Regions from separate parts of the Streptomyces sp. NPDC008092 genome, predicted to be linked through region 2. Evidence: riboswitches for the same ligand, from Rfam matches in the RefSeq annotation. Region 2 holds a riboswitch; each other region holds the start of a gene.
The links. A riboswitch is a leader RNA that binds a small molecule or an ion and turns the genes downstream of it on or off. The one in region 2 is predicted to bind thiamine pyrophosphate.

Region 1 (10,178 bases), on a different contig from region 2:
CGCTCGGCCCTCGTCCCGGCCGTGCGGCCCCGCACGTCTGACAGCTCCGGACCGCGGGGAGCCTCCCGTGCGGTCCCTCGGGCGCTACAGCTCCTTGCGGAACGCCTCCGCCACCTTCACGAAGATGTCGTTCGCCTCGGTCTCGCCGACGGTCACCCGCACGCCCTCGCCCGGGAACGGCCGGACGACCACACCGTGCTCCTCGCAGAGCTGCGCGAAGGCCGTCGTCCGCTCCCCCAGCCGCAGCCACACGAAGTTGGCCTGGGTCTCCGGCACCGTCCAGCCCTGCCCGCGCAACGCCCCGACCACGCGCTGCCGCTCGCACACCAGCGAGCCGACCCGGCCCAGCAACTCGTCCTCCGCCTGCAGCGAGGCGATCGCCGCCTCCTGGGCGAGCTGGCTCACGCCGAAGGGGACCGCCGTCTTGCGCAGCGCCGCAGCCACCGGCTCGTGCGCGATCGCGAAGCCGACGCGCAGCCCGGCGAGGCCGTACGCCTTGGAGAAGGTCCGCAGTACGCAGACGTTCGGCCGCTCACGGTAGATCTCGACGCCGTCCGGCACCTCGGGATCGCGGATGAACTCCCGGTAGGCCTCGTCGAGGACCACCAGCACGTCGCTCGGCACCCGGTCCAGGAACCGCTCCAGCTCGGCCCGCTTCACGACGGTGCCGGTCGGGTTGTTGGGGTTGCAGACGAAGATCAGGCGGGTGCGGTCGGTGATGGCGTCCGCCATCGCGTCCAGGTCGTGCACATCACCGGGCGTGAGCGGCACCTGGACCGACCGGGCACCGCTGATCTGCGTGATGATCGGATAAGCCTCGAAAGACCGCCACGCGTAGATCACCTCGTCGCCGGGCCCGCTGGTGGCCTGGATCAGCTGCTGGGCGACACCGACCGACCCGGTGCCGGTGGCCAGGTGCCCGAGCGGCACGCCGAAGCGGTCCGAGAGCTCGTTCATCAGCCCGGTGCACGCCATGTCCGGGTAGCGGTTGAACGAGGAGGCGGCCGCGGTGACGGACTCCATCACGCCGGGCAGCGGGGGATACGGGTTCTCGTTGGAGGAGAGCTTGTACGCGACCGGGCCGCCGGCCGCCGCCGGCCTGCCCGGCTTGTAGGTGGGGATACCCTCCAGCTCGGTGCGCAGCTTGGGGCTCGTCTCGCTCACCGCAGTCCTCCTCGCGACCACCGGCGGACCGTCCGCGCCGCCGGCATCCAATACTGCTCACCTTATGAGGATTCGGCGCCGCTGCGTACTGCGGAAGAGGGCACGAAGAACCGGACCGGCACCGCGGCGCGAGGACGGGGGAGCCGGAACGGCGAACCTCATCCGTACCACTGGCATCACGGGCATCACCGTACGAAGGCGCATTTATCGGGGGCGCGCCTTACATATATCTACGCGCCGGTGGCTCACGCCGTAGCGCGCATCACCCGTGCAGGTGAGTTGAGACCTCTTCGAAACATCGGGCACTTGGCAGGCCCATGCGTGCCGACAAGTCACGTCCTACCATTGGATCGTTCAACTGACTTTCTTTCTAAGGTAGTTGACCCATATTGACCTTGCAGAAACGTGCCTGTCAACGCGTGCATATGCGTCCGCACTACCCCACCGCATGAGCCCTACTATCGGCTCGCCATGACAGCAGCAGGGAAGCACCAGGTGAGCCGCGCGGAAACCTCTCGGCGAGGCAGCCGGCCGGGCCGGGCGGGCATCAGAGACGTCGCCGCCGCCGCCGGAGTCTCCATCACGACCGTCTCCGACGCCCTGAACGGCAAAGGGCGGCTCCCGGATGCCACCCGCCGCCACGTCAGAGAGGTCGCCGACCGGCTGGGGTACCGCCCCTCGGCCGCCGCCCGCACCCTCCGTACCGGCAAGTCCGGCCTCATCGGCCTGACTGTGACGACGTACGGGGATGAACCTTTCACCTTCACCGAGTTCGCGTACTTCGCCGAGATGGCGCGGGCCGCCACCTCGGCCGCGCTCGCCCGCGGCTACGCCCTCGTCATCCTGCCCGCCACCTCACGGCACGACGTGTGGTCGAACGTGGCCCTGGACGGCACGGTCGTCATCGACCCCTCCGACCAGGACCCGGTGGTCAGCGAACTGGTCCGGCAGGGCCTGCCGGTGGTCTCCGACGGCCGCCCGGCCGGCTCGCTCCCGGTCACCGCCTGGGTGGACAACGACCACGAGGCCGCCGTGCTCGGCATCCTCGACCACCTCGCCGACGCGGGAGCCCGCCGGATCGGCCTGCTCACGGGCACCACCACGGACACGTACACGCACCTGTCGACCACCGCCTACCTGCGCTGGTGCGAGCGCGTCGGCCAGGACCCGGTCTACGAGGCCTACCCGGCGCACGACCCGTGCGCGGGCGCCGTCGCGGCCGACCGGCTGCTCGCCCGGCCGGACCGCCCCGACGCCGTCTACGGGCTGTTCGACCCCAACGGCACCGACCTGCTGGCCGCCGCCCGCCGCTACGGGCTGCGCGTCCCCGACGACCTGCTCCTGGTGTGCTGCAGCGAGTCGACCGTGTACGCCAACACCGAGCCGCCCATCACCACGCTCTCCCTGAAGCCGCGCCGCATCGGCACGGCGGTGGTGCAGCTGCTCATCGACGCGATCGAGGGGGTCGATTCGGACCAGCCGGTCGAGCAGGTGATACCGACCGAACTGATCGTGCGTACCTCCTCCCAGCGACGCACGCAGCGCACCACGGTCAGCCCGCCGCGGGCACCCGAGGAGGGGTAGCACGGACACGCGGAGAACGGGGCGGCGCGGCTGCCGGGCGTCGTCGCACGACGGCCGGCAGCCGATCGGCGGGTGGTCGAACCCCTGCCCAACCGGGGCGAAAGCCACGCTGAACTGGAGTCCTGCCCGGATTCACCACCCCTGGGTCATCACACGGCGCGACGGGCATTCCTATGATGGGCCCACGACACCGCGGGCCGCTGCGACCAGGCAGTCCGAAGCGGTGCAGATGCGGCGCGATGGTGGAGGGGTCTGATGACTCAGGGGGCCGGTCAGGGACCCGAGACGGAGCGGACGGCGACGTTGCGCGACTTCCGGGTGCCCGGGTACGTCAACGAGACCGGTCCGTACGTCGCCAGCACCCACCCCGGTGACGTCGTCCCGCCCCTCGACGACATGTACCCCGAGGGGTATCCGGACGGGTACACGCCCACCCAGCGCGACCTGCCGGTCATCAACCGCGGCGACACGCTCCAGACGCCCGTCGAACCGGCCGCCGCCCCGGCCGCGCAGCCCGCGGACGGTCCCGGCCCGTTGTACGTCGTCGGCGACGTGCACGGGTACTTCGACGAGCTGCTCGCCGCGCTGCGGGAGCAGGGCCTGATCGACGCGGACGGGCAGTGGTGCGCGGGCACCGCCCGGCTCTGGTTCCTCGGCGACTTCACCGACCGGGGTCCGGACGGTATCGGCGTCATCGACCTGGTGATGCGGCTGTCCGCCGAGGCGGCCGCGGCCGGCGGCTACTGCAAGGCCCTGATGGGCAACCACGAGCTGCTGCTGCTCGGCGCGAAGCGGTTCGGCGACACCCCCGTCAACTCCGGTGCGGGCACCGCCACCTTCCAGGCGGCCTGGCTGCTCAACGGCGGCCAGAAGACCGACATGGACCGGCTCCAGGACCACCACCTGCAGTGGATGGCCCGGCTGGACGCCGTCGAGGAGGTCGACGGCTACCTGCTGGTCCACTCCGACACCACCGCCTACCTCGACTACGGCGACTCGATCGAGGCGGTCAACGACACCGTCCGCGAGACCATCACGCGTAACGACGCGGACGAGGTGTGGGATCTGTTCCGGAAGTTCACCAAGCGCTTCTCCTTCCGCGACGAGGGGGGTGCAGACGCCGTCCGTTCCCTCCTCGATACGTACGGCGGTACCCGCATCGTTCACGGGCACAGCCCGATTCCCTATCTGCTGGGCGAAGTCGGCTCCGAAGAGGGCGAAGAGGGCAGCGGCCCCGTTGTCGAGGGACCGCACGTCTACGCCGACGGGCTCGCCATCGCCATGGACGGCGGCGTGACCATGGCCGGAAAGCTGCTGGTGAGGCAACTCCCGCTGAACACCTGAGCGTCAGACGGGCAGTTTCATCCCCCCGACGTCACACACGGGCCACCCCCAATTTCCGGCAACCCCCTGTCACCGCGTGCCGTAACGGCTCTACCATCGGTTTATCCGTAGCAGGCTCCCCTCCGTTTCTGCCCGACGGCTCGCCGGCGTGCGAGCTACCAGCCCTACGGAGCATCGGGGGATGCACATGAACAGCGTTCCGCAGCACCTGCACAGCGAGGACCGCCAGGAATACGAGCGGATCCTCGATGAGGCGCTGCGCTCCGCCCCGTACCGTCCCGAACTGGCCGGTATAGGCCAGCGTCTGAACACCGAACAGCTGCGCACCATGGCGCTCAACGCCACCGCACTGATCGCGGCGGCCGCGGCGACCGAGTACCAGCACTATGTGAAGGTCCGCGAGGAACTGCGCAACCCGGCGCGGTCCACCCCGGCCGCCGTCCACGAGTCCGGCTCCGCGGAGCCGGGCGCGGGCGGCGCGATGGGGCTCGCCACCACCCTCGGCGAGGCCGCCGAGACCACCGGCGCCGGAGGATTCGCCCTCGCCCTGGTCCTGGCGCCGGTACTGGCCGGCACCGCTGCCGCGATCTTCCTGCTCGTCGGCTACGTCCTGAAGATGCTGGACCCGGCGCCGGCGTTCGCCCAGACCATGCTCACCGCGGGCTGGGTCTTCGGCGTCGTGACCGCGGCCGCCATCATCATGGCCGGCGCGGGACTGCTGCTCACCGCACTGCGCAACAGCCCCTCGCTGGAGGCCGGAGCCTACGGCGAACCCGGCGGGGAGGTGGCCAAGGCCCGGGAGGCCTGGCGGGACGCCCTGCTGGAGCGCGGCATCCTGCCCTTCCTGCGGGAAGCGCTGGCCGCCGACACCGGCACGGCCGGACTGCGCCGTACCGCCCCGTCGGGCCCGGCGGGCCGGATGCCGCGCCTCGGTTACGACCGCCCCGGCTTCAGCACCGACAACGGCTCCGCCCCCGCCCCCCGCCCGAGCTTCACCAGCCCGGACTACACCAGCCCGGACTTCGGAGGCCCGGAACACCAGCCGGAATAACCCGGCTTGCGCCCCCGGCCAGGGGGCGCAGGCCGGACACCCGGCCCGGCCGTGCCCACCCCGGTCCTCGGCATGACGCCACCGCCCCTCTGCGCGATCGCGGCAGCGCATTCCCCAGGTCTCCGGCACACTCACGGACCCGCCGTCACTCCGCGATCGGCAGATACACCCGGTTCCCGCTCGCCGCGAACTCCTTCGACTTCTGGAGCATCCCCTCCGCGACCTCCTCGGGCGACGCACCCTCAGCCGCCGCACCACCGAACCGCTCCGTGATGGTCTGGCTGATCTTCATCGAGCAGAACTTCGGCCCGCACATCGAGCAGAAATGGGCGGTCTTCGCCGGCTCCGCCGGAAGCGTCTCGTCGTGGAACTCGCGGGCCGTGTCCGGGTCCAGGGCGAGGTTGAACTGGTCCTCCCACCGGAACTCGAAGCGGGCGTCGGACAGCGCGTCGTCCCAGTCCTGGGCGCCCGGGTGGCCCTTGGCGAGGTCGGCCGCGTGGGCTGCGATCTTGTAGGTGATGACGCCGGTCTTGACGTCGTCCCGGTTGGGCAGGCCCAGGTGCTCCTTCGGCGTGACATAGCAGAGCATCGCCGTGCCCCACCAAGCGATCATCGCGGCACCGATGCCGGAGGTGATGTGGTCGTACGCCGGCGCGACGTCCGTGGTCAGCGGGCCGAGCGTATAGAACGGAGCTTCATCGCAGATCTCCTGCTGAAGGTCGATGTTCTCCTTGATCTTGTGCATCGGGACATGGCCCGGGCCCTCGATCATCGTCTGTACATGGAAACGCTTCGCGATCCGGTTGAGTTCCCCGAGCGTGCGCAGCTCCGCGAACTGGGCCTCGTCGTTGGCGTCCGCGATGGAGCCGGGGCGCAGCCCGTCGCCCAGCGAGTACGTGACGTCGTAGGCAGCGAGGATCTCGCAGAGTTCCTCGAAGTTCTCGTACAGGAACGACTCCTTGTGGTGCGCGAGGCACCAGGCCGCCATGATCGAGCCGCCGCGCGAGACGATGCCGGTCTTGCGGTTGGCCGTGAGCGGCACGTACGGCAGACGCACGCCCGCGTGGACGGTCATGTAGTCCACGCCCTGTTCGGCCTGTTCGACGACCGTGTCCTTGTAGATGTCCCAGGTCAGTTCCTCGGCCCGGCCGTCGACCTTCTCCAGCGCCTGGTAGAGCGGCACCGTGCCGATGGGGACGGGGGAGTTGCGCAGCACCCACTCGCGGGTGGTGTGGATGTTGCGGCCGGTGGACAGGTCCATGACCGTGTCGGCGCCCCAGCGGGTCGCCCAGGTCATCTTCTCGACCTCCTCCTCGATGGAGGAGGTGACCGCGGAGTTGCCGATGTTGGCGTTGACCTTCACCAGGAACCGCTTGCCGATGATCATCGGCTCGATCTCCGGGTGGTTGACGTTGGCGGGCAGTACGGCCCTGCCCGCCGCGATCTCCTCGCGGACCACCTCGGGAGAAACGTTCTCGCGGATGGCCACGTACTCCATCTCCGGGGTGATCTCGCCCCGGCGGGCGTACGCGAGCTGCGTGACCGCCTCGCCTCCCCGGCTGCGGCGCGGCTGGCGCGGACGGCCCGGGAAGACCGCGTCCAGGTTGCGCAGGCCACCCCGCGGCGAGGTGTGCTTGATCCCGTCGTCCTCGGGACGGACGGGACGGCCCGCGTACTCCTCGGTGTCACCGCGGGCGACGATCCAGTTCTCCCGCAGCGGCGGCAGTCCCCTGCGGACGTCGGTCTCGACGAGCGGATCGGTGTACGGGCCCGAGGTGTCGTAGAGCGTGACCGACTGCCCGTTGGTGAGATGCACCTGACGGACCGGCACGCGCAGGTCGGGGCGGGAGCCCTCGACATACCCCTTGTGCCAGCCGATGGACTTCCCGGCCTCCGGGGACGGTTCGCCCGCAATGGGCTGTTCGTCCTGGCCGAAGGCAGGCGTGCGTACGTCCTTGTTGGTCATGAGACCTACTCCCTACGCCGGCATTACCCGGTAACAGGTTCAGCGGTCGACGCAGCGGCTTCCGTCGGGCGGCATTTCCTGTGAAACATCACTCGTTCCACGTGAAACATCGCGAATACGGAGGTCAGCGCCCTCTCAGCCCGGTGCTCCGAGCTCCCGCGTGTGCAAAGGTGCCTCCACGCTAGCGTCAATTCGGGCGCGGTGAACAGAGGGCCCCTGCCGTTCTTGCGATGATCGGGCGGTGACCTCGACACAGCAGCACCCCTATCCGCCCCCCGACCCGCGGCGCGGCAACGGCGCCACGCAGGGCGGCGGAACCGGCCACGGGGGCCATGGTGCCGGTGACGGACACATCCACGGGCAGGGCGAGCCGTACGGCCACGGGCAGGCCCTCAGCCACGCCCGGCATGACGACAACGGCCATGCCCACGGCCGCGCCGAGGCACAGGGCCACGCGCCCCACGGCCGGTCTCATGGCCATTCGCCCGGTGCAGGCCCCGAACAGGGCGGCTCCGGGCCCGGCGGCGGTCATGGCCACTCGCACGGGCACAGCCACAGCCACAGCCACGGTCCCGCCGCGCCCGTCTCCAAGCATCTGCGGAAGGTCATCGCGGCGATCCTCATCCCCTTCACCGCCGCGGTCGTGGTCGGCCTGGTGGTGCTGTGGCCAGGCGGTGCCCCGCCGCACGAGCGCACCGGCGTCGGCTTCGACCGCCAGACGCAGGCGGCGACGGTCACCAAGGTCGTCTCGGTCAGCTGCAAGTCGGTCAACGCCTCCGGAGGCGGCTCGACCGGCGACGCCTCCACCGACGGCACTTCCTCGAAGGAGGAGGACAGCACCTGCAAGAAGGCCACGGTCCGGGTCGACACCGGCAAGGACAAGGGCCGTACCTTCACCGAGATCGTGCAGCCCGACCAGTCGCGGCAGTTGCACGAGGGCGAGCAGGTGGTGGCCGCGTACGAGCCCTCCGCACCCAAGGACCTGCAGTACTCGGTCACCGACGTGAACCGGAAGTTCCCGATGGCGCTGCTCGCCGGGATCTTCGCGCTCGCCGTCGTGGTGGTGGGCCGGCTGCGCGGCGTGATGGCGCTGGTCGCGCTGGCCGTCAGCTTCCTGGTGCTGACCATGTTCATCCTGCCGGGGATCCTGCAGGGCTCGAACCCGCTGCTGATGGCGGTGGTCGGGTCGAGCGCCATCATGCTGATCGCCCTGTACATCTGCCACGGGCTGTCGGCCAGGACCTCGGTGGCGGTGCTCGGCACACTGGTCTCGCTCTGCCTGATCGGCCTGCTCGGCTCGGAGTTCATCGACTGGGCCGCGCTCACCGGCAACACCGATGACAACACCGGCCTGATCCACGGCCTGTACCCCTCGATCGACATGAGCGGCCTGCTGCTGGCCGGTGTCATCATCGGTTCGCTGGGTGTCCTGGACGACGTGACGGTGACCCAGACCTCGGCCGTCTGGGAGCTGCACGAGGCCAACCCGACGATGGGCTGGCGTGGGCTGTACCGGGCGGGCATCCGCATCGGCCGCGATCACATCGCCTCTGTCGTCAACACCCTCGTGCTGGCCTACGCGGGCGCCGCACTCCCCCTGCTGCTGCTCTTCTCGATCGCGCAGAGCAGTGTGGCCACGGTCGCCAACAGCGAGCTGGTGGCCGAGGAGATCGTGCGCACGCTGGTCGGCTCGATCGGCCTGGTCGCCTCGGTGCCGGTCACCACGCTGCTCGCGGCCCTGGTGGTGTCGGCCGACCGGCCGGGCGCCGAGGCGGCCGTGCCCGTGGAGGCCGCGCCGGCCGCGGCGCGCGGCGGGCGGGGGCGCCGCCGCAAGCGGTGAGGCGCGGTGGACGGCCCGGGAGAAGGCCGTCCACGAGTTGGGGCGCCGACGGTGCACCGGTGGAGAAGCGTTCCTGCGCGTCCTCGTGCGGCCCGGACGAGCGGCGCGCGGCCCCGTGCCGTGACGCACGCTTCAGCCGGCGCTCGGCTCCTCGGCCAGGATGCGGTCCAGCGCCTCGTCGAGGTGGGCGTCGAAATCGGCGAGCGAGCCCTCCTGGCCGAGCGGCACCAGCTTGTCCGTACGGTCGAGGAACGCCACCAGCGGCGGCGCGGAGGACCGGAACACCGCCTGGTCGCCGCCGACCTGAAGCCGGATCAGCACCTCACCCAGCACCTCGGAATCGGCGGGCGCGATGTGCACATCGCCCTCCCCGCACGGCCTCCCCACGCCGTCGATCAGCAGTTCCCGGCCGAAGGCCCAGGTCACCGGGGCGTCCCCGGGCAGATGGAAGGTGAGCCGGACGGCATAGGGATCACAGGTCTCGTAGCGCAACTCCACGGGGATGCGGAAGGAGAGCTCCTCCGAGACGAGAAAGCTCATCATGACTTCTGCTTGTACGGACTCGCGCATTGCCTACCCCGTCATATGACACCGACTGGCCGGGTTTTATCCCTTTGATGGTGGTCAAATCTTGCTGAAAGTACACGGGAGATCACAAGGAGTGAGTTTTCAGATACTGATAGCGATCGCCAGCGACCCCAGGTGCCGGCCCACTTCGGCCTGCAACTGCCGGACGGCGGGCAGCAGCCGGTCGGCCTGGTGGAGAGGGAGGGAGATGGCGATCGTGCCCGCCGTGGTGCCGACGGTGAGGGGGATCGCCGCACACACCGTCCCCAGCGTGTACTCCTGGCGCTCCACCACCGGCTCCATCCGCCGCGTCCGCTCCAGCCGTCGCAGCAGAGTCTGCTCGTCACGGACCGTGTACGGGGTGAGGGGCCGCACGGGATAGCGGCGGAGATGGTCGCGGCGGACGTCCTGGTCCAGCTGGGAGAGGAGACACTGGCCGACGGCGTGCGCGTGCCCGGTCTCGCGGAAGCCGACCCACTCCTCGACCGCCGGGGTGGCCGCGGAGTCGGAGATGCTCATGACCTCGATCTCGCCGTCCCGGTACATGGCGTAGTACACCGGGACACCGATCGAATCCCTCCAGTGCGCGAGGGTGTCGACGACCGCGCTGCGACGTTTCTGCTGTGCTCCGCTGCTGCTCAGCCGCTCCGCGGCCTCACCGA
Region 2 (10,178 bases):
GGCACCCTGCAAGCGCCGGTAAGCGAACCCCACCCCCCGGCCCAGGCCGACAGCACCGAGAACACCCCGGCCCAGGCACCCGACCTCCCCACCACCCCACCCCCCGCCCTCCCCTGGGGCATCGCCGTACTGGCCGCAGGCCTCGCCGTGGAATCCTCCGCCGCCGTCACCGGCACCACCCCCCACACCACCCTCCCCGGCGGCCTCGCCACCGGCCCCGCCGGCGTCCTCGCCGGCTGGGCGCTCACCGCCCTCGGCCTGGTCCTCGCCGCCCCCGGCCTCACCCACCTCTGCGGCCGCCTCCTCCAGTCCGTCCGCCCCGGCGCCCGCCGCCTCCTGGCCGGCCGCGTCCTGATGGCGGAGGCCACCCGCATCGGCCGCCCCCTCGGCGTCGTCTGCGCGGTGGCGTCGGCCGCCTTCGCGGCCACCGCCCTCCACGGCGACGAAGGCGGCGCCCCCGCCTTCGGCCCCCTCACCACTCTCGGCGGCCTCGTGGTGGCCGGCTGCACGCTCGCCACCCTCCTCACCGCCGCCATGGAGGCCCGCCAGTCCCGCGCCGGCACCACCGCGGCCCTGCTCCGCCTGGGCGCTCCGGCGACCGTTCTGCGCAGCGCGGCGGCCCTGCGCGCCGGTGCGCTGCTGGCCCTCTTCGGCCCTCTCACCCTGCTGATCGCGGAACTCGCCGCGCTCCCGCTCGCCCGCTGAAAGGCCGTACGCGCTGGACGAGCCGTTCGAAAAAACCGGCCCCGAAAATCGGTCCCGGCGATGACTTTCGCCGGGCCCCCCGGTCTGTCCCCACGAACGGCACGACACCCGAGGGAGAGACCCCCATGTACCAGCAGATGATCTTCGTGAACCTGGCCACCGACGACGTCGCCGCGTCGCGGACGTTCTTCACGGAGCTCGGCTACTCGATCAACCCGCAGTTCAGCAACGACGACTGCTCCTGCGTCGTGATCAGCGACACCATCATCGCGATGCTGCTGAGCAAGCAGCGCTACGCCGACTTCACGAAGAAGGAGATCGCCGACCCGACGAAGACCAGCGAGGTGCTGATCTGCCTGAGCGCGGAGAGCCGCGAGAAGGTCGACGAGCTGGTGGGGAAGGCGGTCGCGGCCGGCGGCACGGCGAACGACGACGTCCAGGACCACGGCTTCATGTACGGCCGTTCCTTCGAGGACCTCGACGGCCACAGCTGGGAGGTCATGTGGATGGACCCGGCGGCGGTCCAGGGCTGAGCCCCGCCGGTACCTGGCATGGGCCCGTGCGGACGAGCACGGCCCATGCCGTTCACGGCACCTTCACGGCAGATCGACGGGCGCCGGGCTCCACTTGCACCGCGCGTCGTCCTCGTCCTTGAGAGCCGGGTCCCCGAGGGGAGCCGGCCAAGTACGACGGAGCGGCCACGGACGGCCCCGCAGCGGCCCGGGGCCGGGACCTAGCATGGGCGGGTGCATCCGACACCCGCCCAGCCGAACCCCCCGCAGCCCTGGCCCGCGTCGCCGCACCGGGCCGCCCGCGACCGTGAGATCGAGTCCCTCGCCGAGTTCGACGAGGTCGTCGCCGCGCACGGGACGCTCGCCCAGTACCGGATCCAGGCCGTCGATCTGACAGACCGTACGGACGTCCTGCTGACCGCCGACACCGCCGGCGCCGTCTTCCTCGGCTGCCCGATGTCCCCGGAGGCCGCCGCCCGGGCCGGCGCGTCCGGTGCCCTGGTGTTCCCGCCGGTCCCGGACCTGCCCTTCGACCCCTACCGCGCCTTCGTCTACACGCCCGGCGAGCTGTTCGACTCGCTCGACGCGGGGTACGAGGCGACCCCGGACGCCCGCTCGTACGCCTGGTTCCAGCAGACCAGGGCGGACGGCGACATATTCGGTTCGATGCTGCGCTCGATCCACGACGACGCGGTCTCCGACGCGCTGGACGAACTCCTCGTCGGCGCCCGGGTGGTGGGCGTGATGGGCGGGCACGCGATGGCCCGCGGCACGGCGGAGTACGCCGGTGCCGCCCGGCTCGGCCGGGAACTCGCGCGGGCCGGCTTCACGGTGGCGACCGGCGGCGGCCCGGGCGCGATGGAGGCGGCGAACCTGGGCGCGTACGCGGCGCCCTTCGACGACGGGATGCTCGACGAGGCCCTGGAACTCCTCGCGAAGGCACCGTCGTTCCGGCCGTCGGTCACCGACTGGGCGCGCGCCGCCTTCGAGGTCCGCGAGCGCTGGCCGGACGGCGGTCCCTCGGTCGGGATCCCCACCTGGTTCTACGGTCACGAGCCGCCGAACGCCTTCGCCGCGCACATCGCCAAGTACTTCGCCAACGCCACCCGCGAGGACGGCCTGCTGGCCCGCTCCAACGCCGGTGTGGTGTTCCTGCCGGGCGCCGCCGGGACCGTGCAGGAGATCTTCGACAACGCGACGCCCAACTACTACGAGTCACGCGGCGAACCGACCCCGATGGTGCTCGTGAACGAGGCGCACTGGAGCGAGCGGCTGCCTGCCTGGCAGCTGCTGACCTCGCTCGCAGGGGACCGGCCGATGGCGTCCCGTATCGCCCTGGTTGACCGGATCGAGCAAGCTTCACAAGCGCTGAAACGTCTCACCAATTAAACAGAAGGCAAAGTCAACACCTGTGGACCGCATATGCGTTGACACTACTTACGGCGCACTTATAGACCTGAGGGACTCTTGGGGATCCTGATGCCTCACCTCACTGTCGCGTCAATTCCCCCTCAGCCCCCCTCAGTTATGCACTCAGTAAGGACAAACGTGTCCATATCCCGCCGCAGTGCACGTCGTTCCGTGCGCGTCCTGGGAGTTGCCGCCGCGTCGGCCGCGCTGGCGTTCACCGCCTCCGGCACTGCCCTCGCGTGCAACATCTCCGACTTCTCCGCCGAAGCCACGTGCGACGGCAGCAACGGTGTCATCAACGTCAAGGACATCGACGCCTCCGGTACTCCGGCCACCATCACCGTCTTCCTGGAGAACAACGGCGCCGACGCGAAGCAGGTCGGCGAGGCCCAGACCGTCAAGGGCTCCAAGGGCGGCACCACGGTCTCCTTCGCCGAGGACTGGCAGCCGAACGCGGAGTACCGGGTCCACGTGGTGGTCGACACCAAGGGCATCAAGATCGACACGAACATCACGCCCAACCTGACGACCCCGTCGACGGCGTGCAAGTCCGCGGAGACCTCCAGCCCCTCCCCGACGGGCACCACCACCCCGTCGCCGTCGGCGACCGAGACCACCCCGGCCGAGTCGGACTCCCCGACCCCGTCCGCCTCGGACAGCACCACCGCCCCGGCTTCCACGACGGACAACGCCCCGTCCCCGGCCGTCGGTGAGTCGAACCTCGCCGAGACCGGTGCCAACTCCAACACCGGCCTGATCGCCGGTGTCGCCGCCGCGCTCGTGGCGGTCGGCGGCGGAGCCGTCTGGTTCGGCATGCGCCGTCGTGGGGCGCACAGCGGCAACTGACCCGCCGCTCGCTCCACCCGTACACCGTCGAGGCCCGTCCCCGTATCCCCGGGGGACGGGCCTCGGCCGTACCGGCGAACCCCTCAGTCCAGTACGACGGTCTCCGCCGCGTCGAACTCGACGCCCACCGCGTCCCCCGCCTCCGGGGCCTCCCGCAGCGCGCAGGCCGCCTCCAGGCGGGGCCCGTCCTGGGGCTGGAGGTGGACGGTGACATGGGTGCCCTGGAAGGTGCGGGCGGCCACCGTGCAGGGCAGCCCCGCGTCGGCCGCGACGAGCCGTACGCCGGCCGGCCGGACGAGCAGCGTCCGCGTCCCCTGCCCGGCGCCCTCGGCCACCGGCACCTTCCCCCAGGGCGTCACCGCGACCGTCCCCTCGACGGTCGCCGGGACCACGTTGCCGAAACCGAGGAAGCGGGCCACGAACTCGTCCGCGGGCCGCTGCCAGACGTCCAGGGGCGTGCCGGACTGGGCGATCCGCCCGTCCCGCATCACCACCACCCGGTCCGCCAGCGCGAACGCCTCGCCCTGGTCGTGCGTCACCGCCAGCACGGTGGTGCCCAGGCGCCCGAACAGCTCCCGGAGTTCGACCACGAGCCGCTCCCGCAGCGAGCGGTCGAGCTGCCCGAGCGGCTCGTCGAGCATCAGCAGCCGGGGCCGGGGCGCCAGCGCCCGGGCGAGCGCGACCCGCTGCTGCTCACCGCCGGAGAGCCCGGCGACGGCCCGCCCGGCCGCTCCCGGAAGTCCCACCAGCTCCAGCAGCTCCCCGACCCGCGCCGTCTGTTCCGCTTTCCCGGTGCCACGCATCCGCAGCCCGAAGGCCACGTTCGCGCCCACGTCCCGCTGCGGGAACAGCTGGTGGTCCTGGAACATCAGCCCGACCCCGCGCCGGTGCGCCGGCACCCGAGCCTGGTCGTGCCCGTCGAGCAACACCCGCCCGGAGTCGAGCGGTTGCAGCCCCGCCACCGCCCGCAGCAGCGTCGACTTGCCGCTCCCGCTCGGCCCGAGCACGCACACCACCTCGTGCTCGGCCACCGCCAGGCCGACGGCGTCGAGCACGGCCCGCCCGCCGAACCGCACGGTCGCCGCGTCCAGGGTCAGCAGCATCAGAACTCCCCCGTCCGGTCGGTCCGCAGCCGCTCAAGGACCAGCAGCGCCACCGCGCACACCACCATCAGAATCGTGGAAAGGGCCATCGCCTGGCCGTAGTTGAGATCACCGGGGCGGGACAGCAGCCGGGCCACGGCGACCGGCAGGGTCGGGTTGTCGGGCCGCGCGATGAACACCGTCGCCCCGAACTCCCCCAGCGACACCGCGAAGGCGAAGCCCGCCGCGATCAGCAGCGCCCGCCGCACCAACGGCAGATCGACCTCCCGCCACACCCGCCAGGGCGAGGCCCCCAGCACGGCCGCCGCCTCCCGCAGCCGCTCGTCCACGGCCCGCAGCACGGGCAGCATGGTCCGTACGACGAAGGGCACGCCGACCAGCGCCTGCGCGAGCGGGACGAGGATCCAGGACTGGCGCAGGTCCAGCGGCGGCTTGTCGAGCGCGATCAGGAACCCGAAGCCGACGGTCACGGCGGACACCCCGAGCGGCAGCATCAGCAGCGCGTCGAACCCCCGTACGAGGCGCCCCGCGTCCCGCCGGGCCAGCGCGGCGGCGGCGAGGCCGCCGATCAGCACGGCGACGGCGGTGGCGACGACCGCGTACTGCAGCGAGTTGACGACCGACTCGATCGGCGCGACCAGGAAGGTCCCGCCGTCGGCGTCGCCCAACGCCCGGTAGTACCCGAGCCCGCCGTCCAGCGACCGCCGTACCAGCACGGCCAGCGGCAGGACGAGGAGGAGCGCGACGGTGGCGAGGACCCCGCCGAGCAGTGCCCACTGCCCGGCCCCGCGCGGCCTGCGGGCCGTCACCGCCGGGTCCACCAGCCTGAGCGCGCTCTCCCGCCGCCGTACCGTCCACGCGTGCACGGCGAGGATCGCGCCGACCGCGGCGAACTGGACGAGGGTGAGGACGGCCGCCGTGGAGAGGTCGAAGATCTCGGAGGTCTGCCGGTAGATCTCCACTTCGAGGGTGGAGAACGTCGGCCCGCCGAGGATCTGCACCACGCCGAAGGAGGTGAACGTGAACAGGAAGACCATCAGCGCGGCGGCGGCCACGGCGGGCGCGAGCGCGGGCAGGGTGACCTTCCGCCAGGCCGCCGCCGGGGAGACGCCGAGCATCCGGGCGGCCTCCTCCTGCCGCGGGTCCAGCTGGGCCCACAGCCCGCCCACGGTCCGTACGACGACCGCGTAGTTGAAGAAGACGTGCGCCAGCAGGATGGCCCAGACGGTGGTGTCGAGCCGTACGCCCCACAGCTCGTCCAGCAGCCCGCCCCGTCCGACGAGTGCGAGGAAGGCGGTCCCCACCACCACCGTCGGCAGGACGAAGGGGACCGTCACCACGGCCCGCAGCACCTGCTTGCCCGGGAAGTCGAGGCGGGCGAAGACGTAGGCGGCGGGCAGCGCGGCCAGCAGGGTGAGCGCGGTGGAGGCGAGCGCCTGCCAGGTGGTGAACCAGAGCACGTGCCGGATGTCGGACTGCGCCAGCACATCGGCGACGCGCCCGAACCGCCACACCCCGTCGACCCTCAGCCCGCGCGTCACGATCGCCGCGACCGGCCAGGCGAAGAAGACGGCGAAGAACGCGACCGGCACGAGCATCAGCCCGAGCCGAGCCGCGCTCCCGCGCCGGCCGGCCGCCGCGGCTACTTCAGTACGAGTGACGTCCACGTCTTGACCCACTGGTCACGGTTGGCGGCGATCTTGTCGGGCGCCATGGTCTCGGGGTCCTGGGCGGCGGGCCCGTACTCGGTGAACTCGGCAGGCACGCTCGCTCCCTTCACCACCGGGTACACGAACATGTTCAGCGGCATGTCCTCCTGGAACTCCTTGGAGACCAGGAAGTCGATGAGCGCCTTGCCGCCCTTGGTGTTCGCGGCGTTGCTCAGCAGCCCGGCGAACTCGATCTGCCGGAAGCAGGTGCCGGTCGCGACGCCGGTGGGCGCGGTGCTCGGCTTCGGGTCGGCGTAGATGACCTCGGCGGGCGGCGAGGAGGCGTACGACACGACGAGCGGCCGGTCGCCGCCCGCCTTCTTCCCGCCGGCCGAGCCGGAGAACTCGTCGTTGTAGGCCTGCTCCCAGCCGTCGACGACCTTGACGCCGTTGGCCTTGAGCTGCTTCCAGTAGCCCTGCCACCCGCTGTCCCCGTACTGCGCGGCCGAGCCGAGCAGGAAGCCGAGCCCCGGCGAGGACGTGGACGCGTTCTCGGTGACGAGGAGGTTCTTGTACTCGGGCTTGACGAGATCGGCGTACGACTCCGGCGGGGTCAGCTTGTGCTTGCTGAAGTACGCCTTGTCGTAGTTGACGCAGATGTCGCCGTAGTCGATGGGCGTGACCCGGTGCTTGTCGGCGTCGAGCTGGTAGGCCGTGCCGACCTGGTCGAGACCCTTCGCCTCGTACGGCTGGAAGAGCCCGTTGTCGAGAGCGCGGGACAGCAGGGTGTTGTCGACGCCGAAGAAGACGTCGCCCTGCGGGTTGTCCTTGGTCAGGATCGCCTTGTTGACGGCCTGCCCGGCGTCGCCGTCCTTGAGGACCCTGACCTGGTAGCCGGACTGCTTCTCGAAGTCCTTGAGCACGTTCTTGGAGACGGCCCACGAGTCGTGGCTGACCAGGGTGACGGTCTTGGAGTCGGCCTCGGAGCCCGACGACGACGAACACGCGGACAGCGTGACGAGGCCGAGCCCGACGGCTGCGGCCAAGAAGGTCCTTGTGTGCACTGGTGTTTTCCTCCTGGGGTTGACCAGGAAGAGACGCGGCCCTGCCCGCGGTGTGCGGGCAGGGCGCAACAGCTTGAGTGATGACCGAACTTCCTACCCAGAATGACCTGGGCGAGGTTCAGAGGGTCTGCGGCCCGATTGCCGCACTCTCAGCGCTGTGGCGCTCCCCTGTCGGAATATGAAGATGTACCTGCGGCCCTCAGATTACCGCTCGGTGGCCGCGAGCTGACCACAGGCGCCGTCGATCTCCTGCCCACGGGTGTCCCGGACGGTCACCGGCACACCGTGCGCCTCGATCGCCTCGACGAACGCCTTCTCGTCCTCCGGCCGCGACGCGGTCCACTTCGAACCGGGCGTCGGGTTCAGCGGAATCAGATTGACGTGCACGGGCTTGCCCTTGAGCAGCCGCCCCAGCCGGTCCCCGCGCCACGCCTGGTCGTTGATGTCGCGGATGAGCGCGTACTCGATGGAGAGCCGGCGCCCGCTCTTCTCCACGTACTCGAACCCGGCGTCGAGCACCTCGCGCACCTTCCACCGCGTGTTCACGGGGACGAGGGTGTCGCGCAGTTCGTCGTCGGGGGCGTGCAGCGAGATCGCCAGCCGGCACTTGAAGCCCTCGTCGGCGAACCGGTGGATGGCCGGCACCAGTCCGACGGTCGAGACGGTGATCCCGCGCTGCGAGAGCCCGAGCCCGTCCGGAGCCGGATCGGTGAGCGCCCGGATCGCTCCGACCACCCGCTTGTAGTTGGCGAGCGGCTCGCCCATCCCCATGAAGACGATGTTCGACAGCCGCGCGGGCCCGCCCGGCACCTCCCCGTCCCTGAGCGCCCGCATCCCGTCCACGATCTGGTGGACGATCTCGGCGGTCGACAGGTTCCGGTCCAGACCCGCCTGCCCGGTCGCACAGAAGGGGCAGTTCATCCCGCACCCCGCCTGCGAGCTGATGCACATGGTCACCCGGTCCGGGTACCGCATCAGCACCGACTCGACGAGCGTGCCGTCGAACAGCCGCCACAGCGTCTTGCGGGTCGTCCCCTCGTCGGTCGACAGATGCCGTACGACCGTCATCAGCTCGGGGAACAACGCCTCCCGCAGCTTGTCCCGCGACCCGGCCGGGATGTCGGTCCACTGCTCGGGGTCGTGCGCGTACCGCGCGAAGTAGTGCTGCGAGAGCTGCTTGGCACGGAACGGCTTCTCCCCGACCTCGGCCACCGCGTCCTTGCGCTCGGCAGGCGAGAGATCAGCGAGATGCCGCGGCGGCTTCTTGGCTCCGCGCGGCGCGACGAAAGTGAGTTCTCCGGGCTTAGGCATAACCCAACCAGTGTCGCAGATCGACTCCGGCAGCCCAGGCCAGACCGAAGTGGGAGTGGTCACCCGCAGGTGCCGGTTGTCAGCGTTGGTCGGCCTCGGGCGGCCCAGACCCGGCGCATAGAAGATGCGGGCACGCCTTGGTGACGCGGTTCGATCGTCCTATATCGGCACCGTGCCGGGCCGCCGAGTGCCGCTGCCGTCCGCCGTCGTCGCCGTGAGCACTGCGGTCACTGCCGTCGGCGGCGCCGCCGTGTGACCACCGCATTGGGAGTTCGATCATTGCTCGGCTCAGTTGCAGATCCGACCGGCCGCGTCGGTCGTGCCGGGGCGCGCAGTGGTGTCAGCAACTGTTGCTGTTGATGTCAGCCATGGATGTCAGCGGGACTCAGCGCTCGTCTCTCAGCGTCAGCCCCCACGAACTCACGGCCCTGTTGAATACCCGGCTCAACGGATGCAATATCGCCCCGGCCTCATCAACCGCTTCCTCGTCAAAACCGGACTCAACCTCCAACCGCCGTAACCTCAACTGTTGAAGATCCCTAGAACAGAGACCAGAAGGCTGGGGATTTTCAATGAGGTCGATCCCCGGCCTTCTTCGTCTGACTACTTTCGGCTAATGTATCGAAAAGTCGAGCATCAGACGTCGACGGTCGACTCCTTGGCTTTTTGCAGCAGAGCCTCCTGGTTACGACGGCTGCGCACATCATCCTTGCGCAAACTCCTGCCCTCGTTCAAGACAGACTGAAACTGCTCGGCGGCAAGCTCGACTGCAGTACTGATCGCTACTTCAATCTTCTCCGAGTCCGAAATCTTGAACTTCAGCTTCCTCCCTTCCCTCAGCCGCCGTTTTGCTGTCTCTATCTCAGCGGTTTCGAAGATAGGCACAAGTTCCGGCGTGATCAAAGCGGACACCATCATCGCGATGTGATATTTCGCGGCTTTGAGGGTGGTCGAGTCGGGTGTTCGGGCGAAGAATCTGTCTACCCGATACAAGATCCAGGCCGCGTAGTAGTAAGCCTCAACGGAGTATTCACCCCAAACGAACGAACCCTCAGCCTCTAGCTCCTTCGGAGCACCGATCGCTCGGAAAGAATCACCGAACAGTGTCGCAGCGACCGCTCGGTTGAGTTCGGGAGTCGTGACAACGCGAGTCCGCGGGAAATCAAGAGACGCATGCTGGTTCTGTCGCAGATAACGTAGGCCGTTTACACCCGACTGGTTGAAATACTCTTCCACATCTTTCGCCATCTGGGAACTCGCCTGTATGTCAGTTGAGCCGATGGGAGTTTGCAGGTTAGTAGCGATCGCCACGCTCGTTCGCACTCCAACGTCGCCTGAGCTGACGATCTTCACCGGGATCCAAAGGTCAGAGAGGAGGGCCGGTTTGGCCTTAACCGCTTCGCTTGCCGCCCACCTAACGAGCTGGTGACTCGTCTGCCCGCCATTTACGATCTGATACCCGGATATGAAGAATCTATCACCCGACCCTTGGAGCTTTGTCGCAATGATCGTGAGTCCGTTATTGAGGAAGGGAAAGTGCTCGCGGTCATCGCTCTGAAGGGTTCTCGCGATCCGGGT
Region 3 (10,178 bases), on a different contig from region 2:
CGCTCGCGCACGGCATCGATCCCGGGGTCGCCCCCGCGAGCGCGGCCGTGCTGCCGTACCTGGAGCACGCCTTCGGCACCTGGTACGTGCGGGGCGGCATACGGGAGTTGGCCCGCGCGGTGTACGAGCGGTGTGTGAAGCGGCGGGTGGAGTTCGTCTTCGGCGCCGAGGTCGTGCGGATCCTGGAGAAGGACGGCCGGGCGGCCGGGGTGGAGCTGGCCGACAGCACGGTGGCGGAGGCGGATTTCGTCGTCGGTACGGGGCCGTGGCGGCTGGGCCGCCTGGTCGCGGGCAGGGAGCTGTACGGCCCGCAGGACGTGCGCCCGGAAGCCGAGGACCGCTACCTGGGCCGGGTGGTGGTGTGCCTGGCGCTGCGCGGCGCGCGGGAACCGGCCGCCGTGCACCGCACGGTGGTGCACGGCCCGGACGCCGAGGGCGACCTGGACCTGTTGGGGCACGGGGAGCTGCCAGACCTGCCGACGGTCGTCGTGGACCGGCCGGACGACCCGGCCCTGCGTCCTGACGCCGGGCACGAGTCACTGGTGGTGACGGCGACGGTGCCGTCGGCGGCCTGGTACGACTGGACCGCTCCGGGGGCCGCCGACGCCTTCGCGGACCGAATGGTCGCCGCCGCCGGGCGTGCCGTGCCGGGGCTGCGCGAGCGGGTGCTGTGGCGCGAGGTCCGCACGCCTGTGGACACCGGGCGGGAGACCGGCGCCCTGGGCGGTGCGGTGCCACCGCCCGCGCTGGCCGCGGCGGAGGGTGTGCTGCACCCCGCCAACACGACGGCGGTACCGGGCCTGTTCACCGTCGGCGGCTGGTCGCACCCCGGTGGCGGGCTTGCGCATGCCGGCATGTCGGGGGCGCTGGTGGCCGGGCTGATCGTGGAGGGACCGGAGTTCCGCGGCTCGCAGTGAGCCGGGCGCCGCGGGAAGGCTTCAGAAACGGTACTGCTCGTCGTACCCGTTGCCCTGGTGGCCCTGCTGCTGTCCCTGTCCGTCGCCCTGGCCCTGGTAGGGGTACTGCTGCTCCTGCGGGAGTTCGCCGCCGTAGGTCTCGTCGGCGCGCTGCTGCGGGACCCAGACCCCGCCCGCCGGGGTCTCGCCGTAGCCGCCGGTGCCGTTCCCGTACTGGCCCTGGGCGTAGCCCTGCTGGTCGTACTGCTGGGTGCCGTACGACGACTGGTCGTACCCGGCGCCGCCGTAGGTCTGGTTGCCGATGTACGGGTCGGAGTAGTTGGCGTACTGCTGCTGGCCGCCGCTCGTGTCGTAGCCGTACTGCTGCTGCTGGCCGTAGCCGGAGTAGTCGTAGGCGTAGTTCTGGTCGGTGCCCTGGGCGGCGTACGCCTGGTCCTGGCCGGCGGTCGCGTAGGCGGCCTGCTGGTCGCCGGTGGCGGCGTAGCCGGAGTCCCGGTAGACGCCGTAGGAGCCGGTGTCGTCGGGCATCGGCTGCGGTTCGTACACCGCGGCGGCCTCGGCCGCGCCGGGCTCCATGGTGCGGGCCGCCGGGGTGAAGACGTCGTCGCGGTCGTACTCGTCACCGCCGTAGGACGGATTCCCGCCGGCCGCCGCGTAGGCGCCCTGCTGCTCGGCGTAGGCGGCGTCGGCCGCGTCCGGGTCGGTGGCCTCCGGCCCCGGGTCCGCGTCCTCGTCCGGCTCGCCGCGGCGGCGCTTGGTCAGGCCGCCGCCGTCACCGTCCGCACCGGGACGCTTGACCGCCCAGCCTGCCTCGAAGCCGCGGCGGAAGGACAGCGTGACGTAGGTCTGGCCGACCGCGAAGGCGATCGCGCCGACACCGATCACGATGACCGACGGGATCAGGACACCGAAGACGACCCCGAGGAAACCGACGAAGGCGAGCAGCCGCCAGCGCAGCCGCGCCTTGTACTGCAGCAGCACCTCGCCGAGCAACCACAGCGCGACGATGCCGAACGCTACGTAGAGGACCGTCCAGCCCATGTACGCCCCTCTCCCTGTGACCGCTACGCAGTGTGTCGTACTCCGGTGCGGCCGGTCTAGGCCCGCGGGGGATGGTGCAGGCCCAGGTTCTCGTAGATTTCCAGCGTCGCCGTCGAGTTGTTGAGCGTGATGAAGTGCAGTCCTGGCACTCCCTCGGCCAGCAGCCGCGCGCAGAACTCCGTGGCATGTTCGATGCCAATGGAGCGTACCGCCGCCGGATCGTCTTTCGCTGTGAGGATCCGCTCTTTCAGGGCGTCCGGGAAGGCGGCATTGCTGAGTTTGGGCAGCCGTTCCAGCATCTTCACACTGGTGACGGGCAGGATTTCCGGAATCACCGGGGTCTCGCAGCCGGCCGCGACGACCCGGTCACGAAGGCGAAGGTACGACTCGGGCCGGAAGAACATCTGCGTGATGGCGTAGTCGGCGCCCGCGCGGCACTTGTCGACGAAGTGCCGGACGTCGGTGTCCCAGTCGGTGGAGCGCGGGTGCATCTCCGGGAAGGCGGCGACGCCCACGCAGAAGTCGCCCGACTCCTTGATGAGCCGGACGAGTTCGGCCGCGTAGGTCAGGCCTTCCGGGTGCGCGACCCAGTCGCCCATCGGGTCGCCGGGCGGGTCGCCGCGCACCGCGAGCATGTTGCGGATCCCGGCGTCCGCGTACTGGCCGATGATGTTGCGCAGTTCGGCCAGCGAGTGGTCGACCGCGGTGAGGTGGGCGACCGGGGTGAGCGTGGTGTCCGCGACGATCTGCTCGGTCTCCTTGACCGTGCCCGCGCGGGTGGAGCCGCCGGCACCGTAGGTGACGGAGACGAAGTCGGGGGCGACCGCCTCGACCCGCCGGAGCGCGCTCCACAGGTTCCGCTCGCCCTTGGGGGTCTTCGGCGCCGAGAACTCGAACGAGTACGTGGTCTTGCCGGTGGCGAGCATGTCGCGCACGGTGCGTGCGCGGTCAGTCCTGGTGGATGCGGTTCCTAGGGCCATACTCGCAGGTTAGCCAGGGGCGGACAGGGACCCAACCGCGCTCGGGAAATTCGCCCGGTTTGTCGGCCTCCCGTCCGGATACTGGACATGTTTCCGGACAGCCGGGACGGACGGTGCGTCACGCCGACCGCAGTCGCTTCGCGAACTCGGCCGCGGCCGCGCCCGGGTCGTCGGCCGCGGTGAGCGCGCGGACGACGACCACCCGGCGGGCGCCCGCGTCCAGCACCTGGTCGAGGTTGCCGAGGTCGATGCCGCCGATGGCGAACCAGGGGCGGTCGGTGCCCAGGGCCGCGGTGTACCGCACCAGGTCGAGGCCGGGGGCGGGACGGCCGGGCTTGGTGGGGGTGGGCCAGCAGGGGCCGGTGCAGAAGTAGTCCACCCCGTCCTGGACGGCGGCCGCGGCGGCCTCGGACCCGGCGTGCGTGGAGCGGCCGATCAGGACGTCCGGGCCGAGGATCGCGCGGGCGGCGGGGACCGGCAGGTCGCCCTGGCCGAGGTGGAGCACGTCGGCGCCGGCCGCGTGGGCCACGTCGGCGCGGTCGTTGACCGCGAGCAGCTTGCCGTGCCGGGCGCAGGCGTCGGCGAACACGGCGAGGTGCTCAAGCTCCTCGGCGGCCTCCATGCCCTTGTCGCGCAGCTGCACGATGTCGACACCGCCCGCCAGGACCGCGTCCAGGAACTCCGCGAGGTCGCCCTGCTCCTTACGGGCGTCCGTGCACAGGTAGAGCCGGGCGTCGGCCAGCTGGGCGCGGGCGGTGTCGGTCATCGGTGGTCCCCCGTTGTGTCGGTACTGGCTGCCTCAGACGGCGAGCGCCTGGGCGCGGCGCTTCACCTCCGTGCCGCGATTCTCGCTGAGCGCCTGCGCGGGGGTGCCGGGCAGGGTCGCGTCGGGAGTGAAGAGCCACTCCAGCATCTCTTCGTCCGTGAAGCCGTCGTCCCGCAGGAGCGTCAAGGTGCCGGTCAGGCCCTTGACGACCTTGTCCCCGTCGATGAAGGCGGCGGGGACGTGCAGTGCCTTGTTCTCACCGCGGCGGACGGCGATGAGCTGGCCCTCCTTGACCAGCTGCCGCACGCGCGTCACCTCGACATCCATCATCTCTGCGATGTCGGGGAGGGTGAGCCAGGCGGGGACGAGAGCATCGGTCTTGGTGTCAATCTCGGTCACGGGGTCAAGGGTAGGCGCATCGTCGGTGCCGCCGCGATGGGTGGTGGTCCGGGTGCGGCGCCGTGGGGGCTGGTCGCGCCCACGCGGCGGAGCCGCATATCGATACGGCCCCGCGCCCCTTCGGGGCGCGTTTCCCTCAGGGCGCTCTCAAGCGGTCGTGGCGTTCTTGAGCGGATTACCGGGATCGGACAGGGCCTCGGGGGCCATTCGGGTGCCTGCCTCGATCAGGCGGCGGCCCTGGGCCAGGTCGCGGGGGCGGCCTACCGCCAGCAGGGCTACCAGGCGGGTGTCACGGAGCCAGCAGACGCTCCAGGACGGGCCGGTCGGGTCGCCGCGCCACACCAGCCGGTCGGCCGCGGCGTGGTGGCCCGCGTACTGCACGAAGCGGCCGAACTGCTCCGACCAGAAGTACGGGACCGGGTCGTAGACCGCGTCGGTCTCGCCGAGGATGTTGGCGGCGACCGTGCGCGGGCCCTGGAGGGCGTTGTCCCAGTGGTGGATCAGCAGGCGCTCGCCGTAGCGGCCGGACGGGAACGAGGCGCAGTCGCCGACCGCGTAGACGTCCGGGGCGCTGCTGTGCAGACGGTCGTCGGCCAGCACGTCGCCGCGGGTGCCCAGCTCGATGCCGGAGCCGGCCAGCCAGGCGGTGGCGGGGCGGGCGCCGATGCCGACCACGACGGCGCCCGCGGGCAGCCGCGAGCCGTCGTCGAGCAGCACCGCGCCGGGCTCGACGCCTGCCACGCGCGCGTGCGTGCGCAGGTCGGTGCCGCTGTCCGCGTACCAGGCGGCCATCGGCGCGGCGACCTCGGCGGGGAGCGCTCCCGCGAGCGGGCGGTCGGCGGCCTCGACCACGGTGACCGCACAGCCGGCCTCGCGGGCCGCGGTGGCGAACTCGGCGCCGATCCAGCCCGCGCCGACGACCACGATGTCGTGCTGCCGGGCGAGCACGGGCCGCAGCCGTTCGGCGTCGTCCAGGGTGCGCAGCAGATGGACGCCGGACACACCCTCGGTGCCGGGCAGCGTGATCGGTTCGGCGCCGGTGGCGAGGACCAGGACGTCGTACGGCACCGGGCCGGCCTCGGTGTCCAGCTCGTGGTCGGCGGTGCGCACGCCCAGGGCGTCCCGGCCGAGCGCCAGCTCGATGCCGAGCGCCTCGAAGTCGACCTCGAAGGCGGAGCCCTCCGACTTGCCGAGCAGCACGGCCTTGGAGAGCGGCGGCCGGTCGTACGGCTGGTGCGGCTCGGCGCCGATCAGCGTGACGGTTCCGGTGAACCCCTGCTCGCGCAGGGCGACGGCGGTCTGCACCCCGGCCATCCCCGCGCCCACGACGACCACGCGCCGCGTCTGTGACGTGCTCCGTCGCTGCGTCTGCTCGCTCACGTGATCACCATAGACAAGAACGATAGACAACTGACAAAGAGTCAGTCAGCGGTCGCGGCGAGTGACCTGTTCCACAGGGCCGTACTCAGGGCCGTACTCAGGGCCGTCCACCGGGCCGTCCGCGGCGCCGTCCGAGGCCGTCTTACAAGGGCGGAGCTCCGCGGGCTAGGGTGGCGGGGAAGCACACGCGGGAGCCCGGACGCACCGGGCTGAGAGGGAGGCTGGCGGCCTCCGACCGTACGAACCTGATCCGGGTCATGCCGGCGAAGGGAGGGGCTGGACGCCCATGTCCTCACATACGTCCGACGTCCTCGTCATCGGGGGCGGAATCATCGGCCTGGTCACGGCCTGGCGAGCGGCTCAGCGCGGGCTCGACGTCGCCGTGGTCGACCCGGCGCCCGGTGGCGGGGCCGCGCAGGTCGCGGCCGGGATGCTGGCCGCGGTCACCGAGCTGCACTACGGCGAGCAGACCCTGCTGGGGCTCAACCTGGCCTCCGCGCGCCGCTACCCCGCCTTCGCCGCCGAGCTGACCGAGCTGACCGGCCACGACCTCGGCTACCGGCGCTGCGGCACGCTCGCGGTCGCGCTGGACGCCGACGACCGCGCCCATCTGCGCGAGCTGCACGCCCTCCAGCAGCAGTCGGGCCTGGAGTCCGAGTGGCTGTCCGGGCGGGAGTGCCGGCGCCTGGAGCCGATGCTCGCGCCGGGTGTACGCGGCGGGCTGCGGGTGGACGGCGACCACCAGATCGACCCGCGCCGGCTGGCGGCCGCGCTGGTGGCCGCGTGCGAGCGGGCCGGGGTGGCCTTCCACCGCGACTGGGCCGAGCGCCTGGAGGTGGAACGGGGTCGGGCCGCCGGTGTCCGCACCCGCACGGGTGACACCCTGGGCGCCGGACAGGTGGTGCTCGCCGGCGGGAGCCTGAGCGGGCGGCTGGCGGGCGTGCCGGACGACGTGCTGCCGCCGGTGCGGCCGGTGAAGGGGCAGGTGCTGCGGCTGACCGTGCCCGCGCGGTACGCGCCGTTCCTCAGCCGGACGGTACGGGCCGTGGTGCGCGGCGGGAACGTCTACCTGGTGCCCCGGGAGAACGGCGAGCTGGTCGTCGGCGCGACCAGCGAGGAGCTCGGCTGGGACACGACGGTCACGGCGGGCGGCGTGTACGAGCTGCTGCGCGACGCGCACGAGCTGGTGCCCGGGATCACCGAGCTGCCCCTGACCGAGACCCTGGCCGGACTGCGCCCCGGTTCCCCCGACAACGCACCGCTGCTCGGGCCGACCCGCCTCGACGGACTGCTGCTGGCCACCGGGCACTACCGCAACGGGGTGCTGCTCACACCGGTCACCGGAGACGTGATGGCGGAGCTGCTGGCCGGCGGCGAGCTGCCGGAGGAAGCCCGTCCGTTCACGCCGAGGCGCTTCGACCTCGTTCCCGCCGCACTCGTGGAGCAGACCGCATGAACATCTCCGTCACCATCTCCGTCAACGGGGAGCGCCGGGAGATCGCCCCGGGCACCGCTCTCGACTCGCTCGTACGGTCCCTGACCCCCGCGCCCTCCGGGGTGGCCGCGGCCGTCAACGAGACCGTCGTACCGCGCGGGCAGTGGGCGACGACCGGGCTCGCCGAGGGCGACCGGGTGGAAGTCCTGACCGCCGTGCAGGGAGGCTGAGCGCCATGGCCGACGATCCGTTCGTCCTCGGGGGTACGACGTTCTCCTCCCGGCTGATCATGGGTACCGGGGGCGCGCCGAGCCTGGAGGTGCTGGAGCGGGCGCTGGTCGCGTCCGGGACCGAGCTGACCACGGTCGCGATGCGGCGGGTGGACCCGGGGGTACGGGGCTCCGTGCTGTCGGTCCTGGAGCGGCTCGGGATCCGGGTGCTGCCCAACACGGCCGGGTGCTACACCGCGGGCGAGGCGGTGCTGACGGCCCGGCTGGCGCGGGAGGCGCTGGGCACCGACCTGGTCAAGCTGGAGGTCATCGCCGACGAGCGGACCCTGCTGCCGGACCCGGTCGAGCTGCTCGACGCGGCGGAGACGCTGGTGGACGACGGGTTCACGGTGCTGCCGTACACGAACGACGATCCCGTGCTGGCCCGGAAGCTGGAGGACGTGGGGTGCGCCGCGGTGATGCCGCTGGGGTCGCCGATCGGGTCCGGGCTCGGGATCCGCAACCCGCACAACTTCCAGCTGATCGTCGAGCACGCGCGCGTGCCGGTGATCCTGGACGCGGGAGCCGGTACGGCGTCGGACGCGGCGCTGGCGATGGAGCTGGGGTGTGCCGGGGTGATGCTGGCGTCGGCGGTGACGCGGGCGCAGGATCCCGAGCGGATGGCTCACGCCATGCGGGCCGGGGTGGAGGCGGGGCGGCTGGCCCGGCTGGCGGGGCGGATTCCGCGCCGGTACCTCGCGGAGGCGTCGTCCCCCGCGGAGGGCCGGGCCGTGCTGGACCCCGAGCGCCCCGCGTTCTGAACGCCGGCCCGCTCCCGCGTGCTCTCCCACCCACGCACCGCCCGAAACCGTGTGCTGACAAGCAGGACTCTCCCGCGGGGGCCGAGCGCCGTCGGCGGCCGCTGGTGGGAGGCGGGAAGCCTGCCCGGAGCCGGTCGCCGTCGGCGGCCACAGGCGGACAGGTGCATATTTCAGCCAGGTGCAAAGCGTCACAGGTGCGCTGCAGTCCCCCGGGGAAAGCGGTCTCACCTGTGGGGGTGTCAGCCGGTGCTCGTACACTCGCTGGGTGGATACGACCCTTCAGGACCCTCTCGTCGGGCAGGTGCTAGACGGCCGGTACCGCGTCGACGCGCGGATCGCCGTCGGCGGGATGGCCACGGTCTACCGGGCTCTGGACATCCGGCTGGACCGTGTGCTCGCGCTGAAGGTGATGCACCCGGCGCTCGCCGCCGACGTGTCCTTCGTGGAGCGGTTCATCCGGGAGGCCAAGTCGGTCGCCCGACTGGCCCACCCGAACGTCGTCCAGGTCTACGACCAGGGCGCCGACCGGTCGTACGTGTACCTCGCCATGGAGTACATCGCCGGCTGCACCCTGCGTGACGTGCTGCGCGAGCGCGGCGCGCTGCAGCCGCGGGCCGCGCTGGACATCCTGGAGCCGGTGCTGGCCGCGCTGGGCGCCGCGCACCGGGCCGGGTTCGTGCACCGGGACATGAAGCCCGAGAACGTGCTGATAGCGGACGACGGGCGGGTCAAGGTCGCGGACTTCGGACTGGTGCGGTCCGTGGACTCCGTCACCAGCACGACCGGCGCCGTGCTCGGCACCGTGTCGTACCTCGCGCCCGAGCAGGTCGAGAGCGGGGCCGCCGATCCGCGCGTCGACGTGTACGCGTGCGGTGTCGTGCTCTACGAGATGCTCACCGGGGAGAAACCGCACGACTCGGATTCGCCCGCGGTCATTCTCTACAAGCACCTGCACGAGGACGTGCCGGCGCCGTCCGCCGTCGTGCCGGGGCTCGCCTACGAGCTGGACGAGCTGGTCGCCCGCGGGACCGCCCGTGATCCCGGGGTGCGGCCGTACGACGCCGTCGCGCTGCTCGCCCTGCTGCGGCAGGCGCGGAGCGCGCTCCGCGCCGAGCAGCTGGACGCCGTGCCGCCGCAGGCGCTGGCGGACGCGCACGACATCGCCGAGGACCGGACCAGTGTCATACCCCGGTCGTTGACCTCCCCCACGCTCGGCTTCGCTCGCGCGGGGGGACCCCCATCCCGGCCGCTGCCCGTCAACGAGGAGGACGAGCGGGCCGAGGCAGTGCTGCGGACCAGCCGGTTCGAGGCGCCGCCCGTCCCGGACCGGCGGCGCGGGGGCCGTCGGTCCCGGCGCGGGCTGCTGACGCTGGTCGTCGCCGTACTGATCGTCCTCGGTGCGGGCACCGGTGTCTGGTACATCAACTCCGGGCAGTTCACCAAGGTCCCGCCGCTGCTGTCGAAGACCGAGGCCCAGGCCACCGCGCGGCTGAAGGAGGCCGGGCTCGACGTCGGGTCGGTCGAGCACGCCTACAGCGACACGGTGAAGCGGGGCACGGTGATCAGCACCGACCCGGCGGCCGGCAGGCGCATCCGCAGCAACGACTCGGTGACGCTCACCATCTCGGACGGCCCCGAGACGGCGAAGGTGCCGGACGTGCAGGGGCGGACGCTCGCCAGGGCCAAGCTGCTGCTGACCGCCGACGGGTTCGAACCGGGCATGGTGACCCGGGAGTTCAGCGAGGACGTGCCCAGGGGTTCGGTCATCTCGTCCGACCCGGGGGCCGGGACCGAGCGGCACGCGGGGACCGCGATCGCGCTCGTCGTCAGCAAGGGCGCCCCGGTCGACGTCCCGGACGTCACCGGCGACGACCTGGACGACGCCCGGCAGCAACTCCAGGAGGCCGGGCTGAAGGTGACGGTGTCCGCCACCGAGGTCAGCTCCGAGTACGACCAGGGGCAGGTCGCCCAGCAGACGCCGGCGGGTGACGCGCGGGCCGCCGAGGGCGACACCGTGACGCTGACGCTGTCCAAGGGTCCGGAGCTGGTCGAGGTGCCGGACGTGGTCGGCGCCACCGCGGAGGACGCGGCCAAGCTGCTGGAGCAGTCCGGTTTCCGGGTCAAGGAGGACCGCGGGCTGCTCGGGCTGTTCGGCGACACCGTGAAGAAGCAGTCGGTGGACGCCGGGGAACAGGCGCCCAAGGGGTCGACGATCACCATCACCATCCGG

Region 1: linked by a shared signal. The riboswitch ahead of thiC (phosphomethylpyrimidine synthase ThiC) and the one ahead of ACFZB3_RS44480 (thiamine ABC transporter substrate-binding protein) in region 2 are both predicted to bind thiamine pyrophosphate.
Region 3: linked by a shared signal. The riboswitch ahead of thiO (glycine oxidase ThiO) and the one ahead of ACFZB3_RS44480 (thiamine ABC transporter substrate-binding protein) in region 2 are both predicted to bind thiamine pyrophosphate.

Annotation. Positions count from the first base shown of each region.
Region 1 covers NZ_JBIBHY010000010.1:103,955-114,132, forward strand. Annotated here, with positions in the region: gene hisC (histidinol-phosphate transaminase) at 85-1,164, opposite strand; gene ACFZB3_RS30380 (substrate-binding domain-containing protein) at 1,636-2,748, shown strand; gene ACFZB3_RS30385 (metallophosphoesterase) at 3,004-4,092, shown strand; gene ACFZB3_RS30390 (hypothetical protein) at 4,274-5,143, shown strand; gene thiC (phosphomethylpyrimidine synthase ThiC) at 5,289-7,109, opposite strand; TPP riboswitch at 7,102-7,279, opposite strand; gene ACFZB3_RS30400 (YibE/F family protein) at 7,351-8,949, shown strand; gene ACFZB3_RS30405 (SsgA family sporulation/cell division regulator) at 9,082-9,519, opposite strand; gene ACFZB3_RS30410 (helix-turn-helix domain-containing protein) at 9,619-10,178, opposite strand, start outside.
Region 2 covers NZ_JBIBHY010000021.1:707-10,884, reverse strand. Annotated here, with positions in the region: gene ACFZB3_RS44510 (hypothetical protein) at 1-705, shown strand, start outside; gene ACFZB3_RS44505 (VOC family protein) at 831-1,238, shown strand; gene ACFZB3_RS44500 (LOG family protein) at 1,452-2,606, shown strand; gene ACFZB3_RS44495 (LAETG motif-containing sortase-dependent surface protein) at 2,766-3,473, shown strand; gene ACFZB3_RS44490 (ATP-binding cassette domain-containing protein) at 3,557-4,576, opposite strand; gene ACFZB3_RS44485 (ABC transporter permease subunit) at 4,576-6,174, opposite strand; gene ACFZB3_RS44480 (thiamine ABC transporter substrate-binding protein) at 6,219-7,289, opposite strand; TPP riboswitch at 7,362-7,469, opposite strand; gene rlmN (23S rRNA (adenine(2503)-C(2))-methyltransferase RlmN) at 7,494-8,600, opposite strand; gene ACFZB3_RS44470 (AIPR family protein) at 9,237-10,178, opposite strand, start outside.
Region 3 covers NZ_JBIBHY010000006.1:412,676-422,853, forward strand. Annotated here, with positions in the region: gene ACFZB3_RS21805 (FAD-dependent oxidoreductase) at 1-917, shown strand, start outside; gene ACFZB3_RS21810 (hypothetical protein) at 939-1,958, opposite strand; gene metF (methylenetetrahydrofolate reductase [NAD(P)H]) at 2,015-2,938, opposite strand; gene thiE (thiamine phosphate synthase) at 3,057-3,704, opposite strand; gene ACFZB3_RS21825 (Rv2175c family DNA-binding protein) at 3,738-4,103, opposite strand; gene ACFZB3_RS21830 (FAD-dependent oxidoreductase) at 4,251-5,483, opposite strand; TPP riboswitch at 5,661-5,772, shown strand; gene thiO (glycine oxidase ThiO) at 5,770-6,939, shown strand; gene thiS (sulfur carrier protein ThiS) at 6,936-7,148, shown strand; gene ACFZB3_RS21845 (thiazole synthase) at 7,154-7,948, shown strand; gene pknB (Stk1 family PASTA domain-containing Ser/Thr kinase) at 8,214-10,178, shown strand, end outside.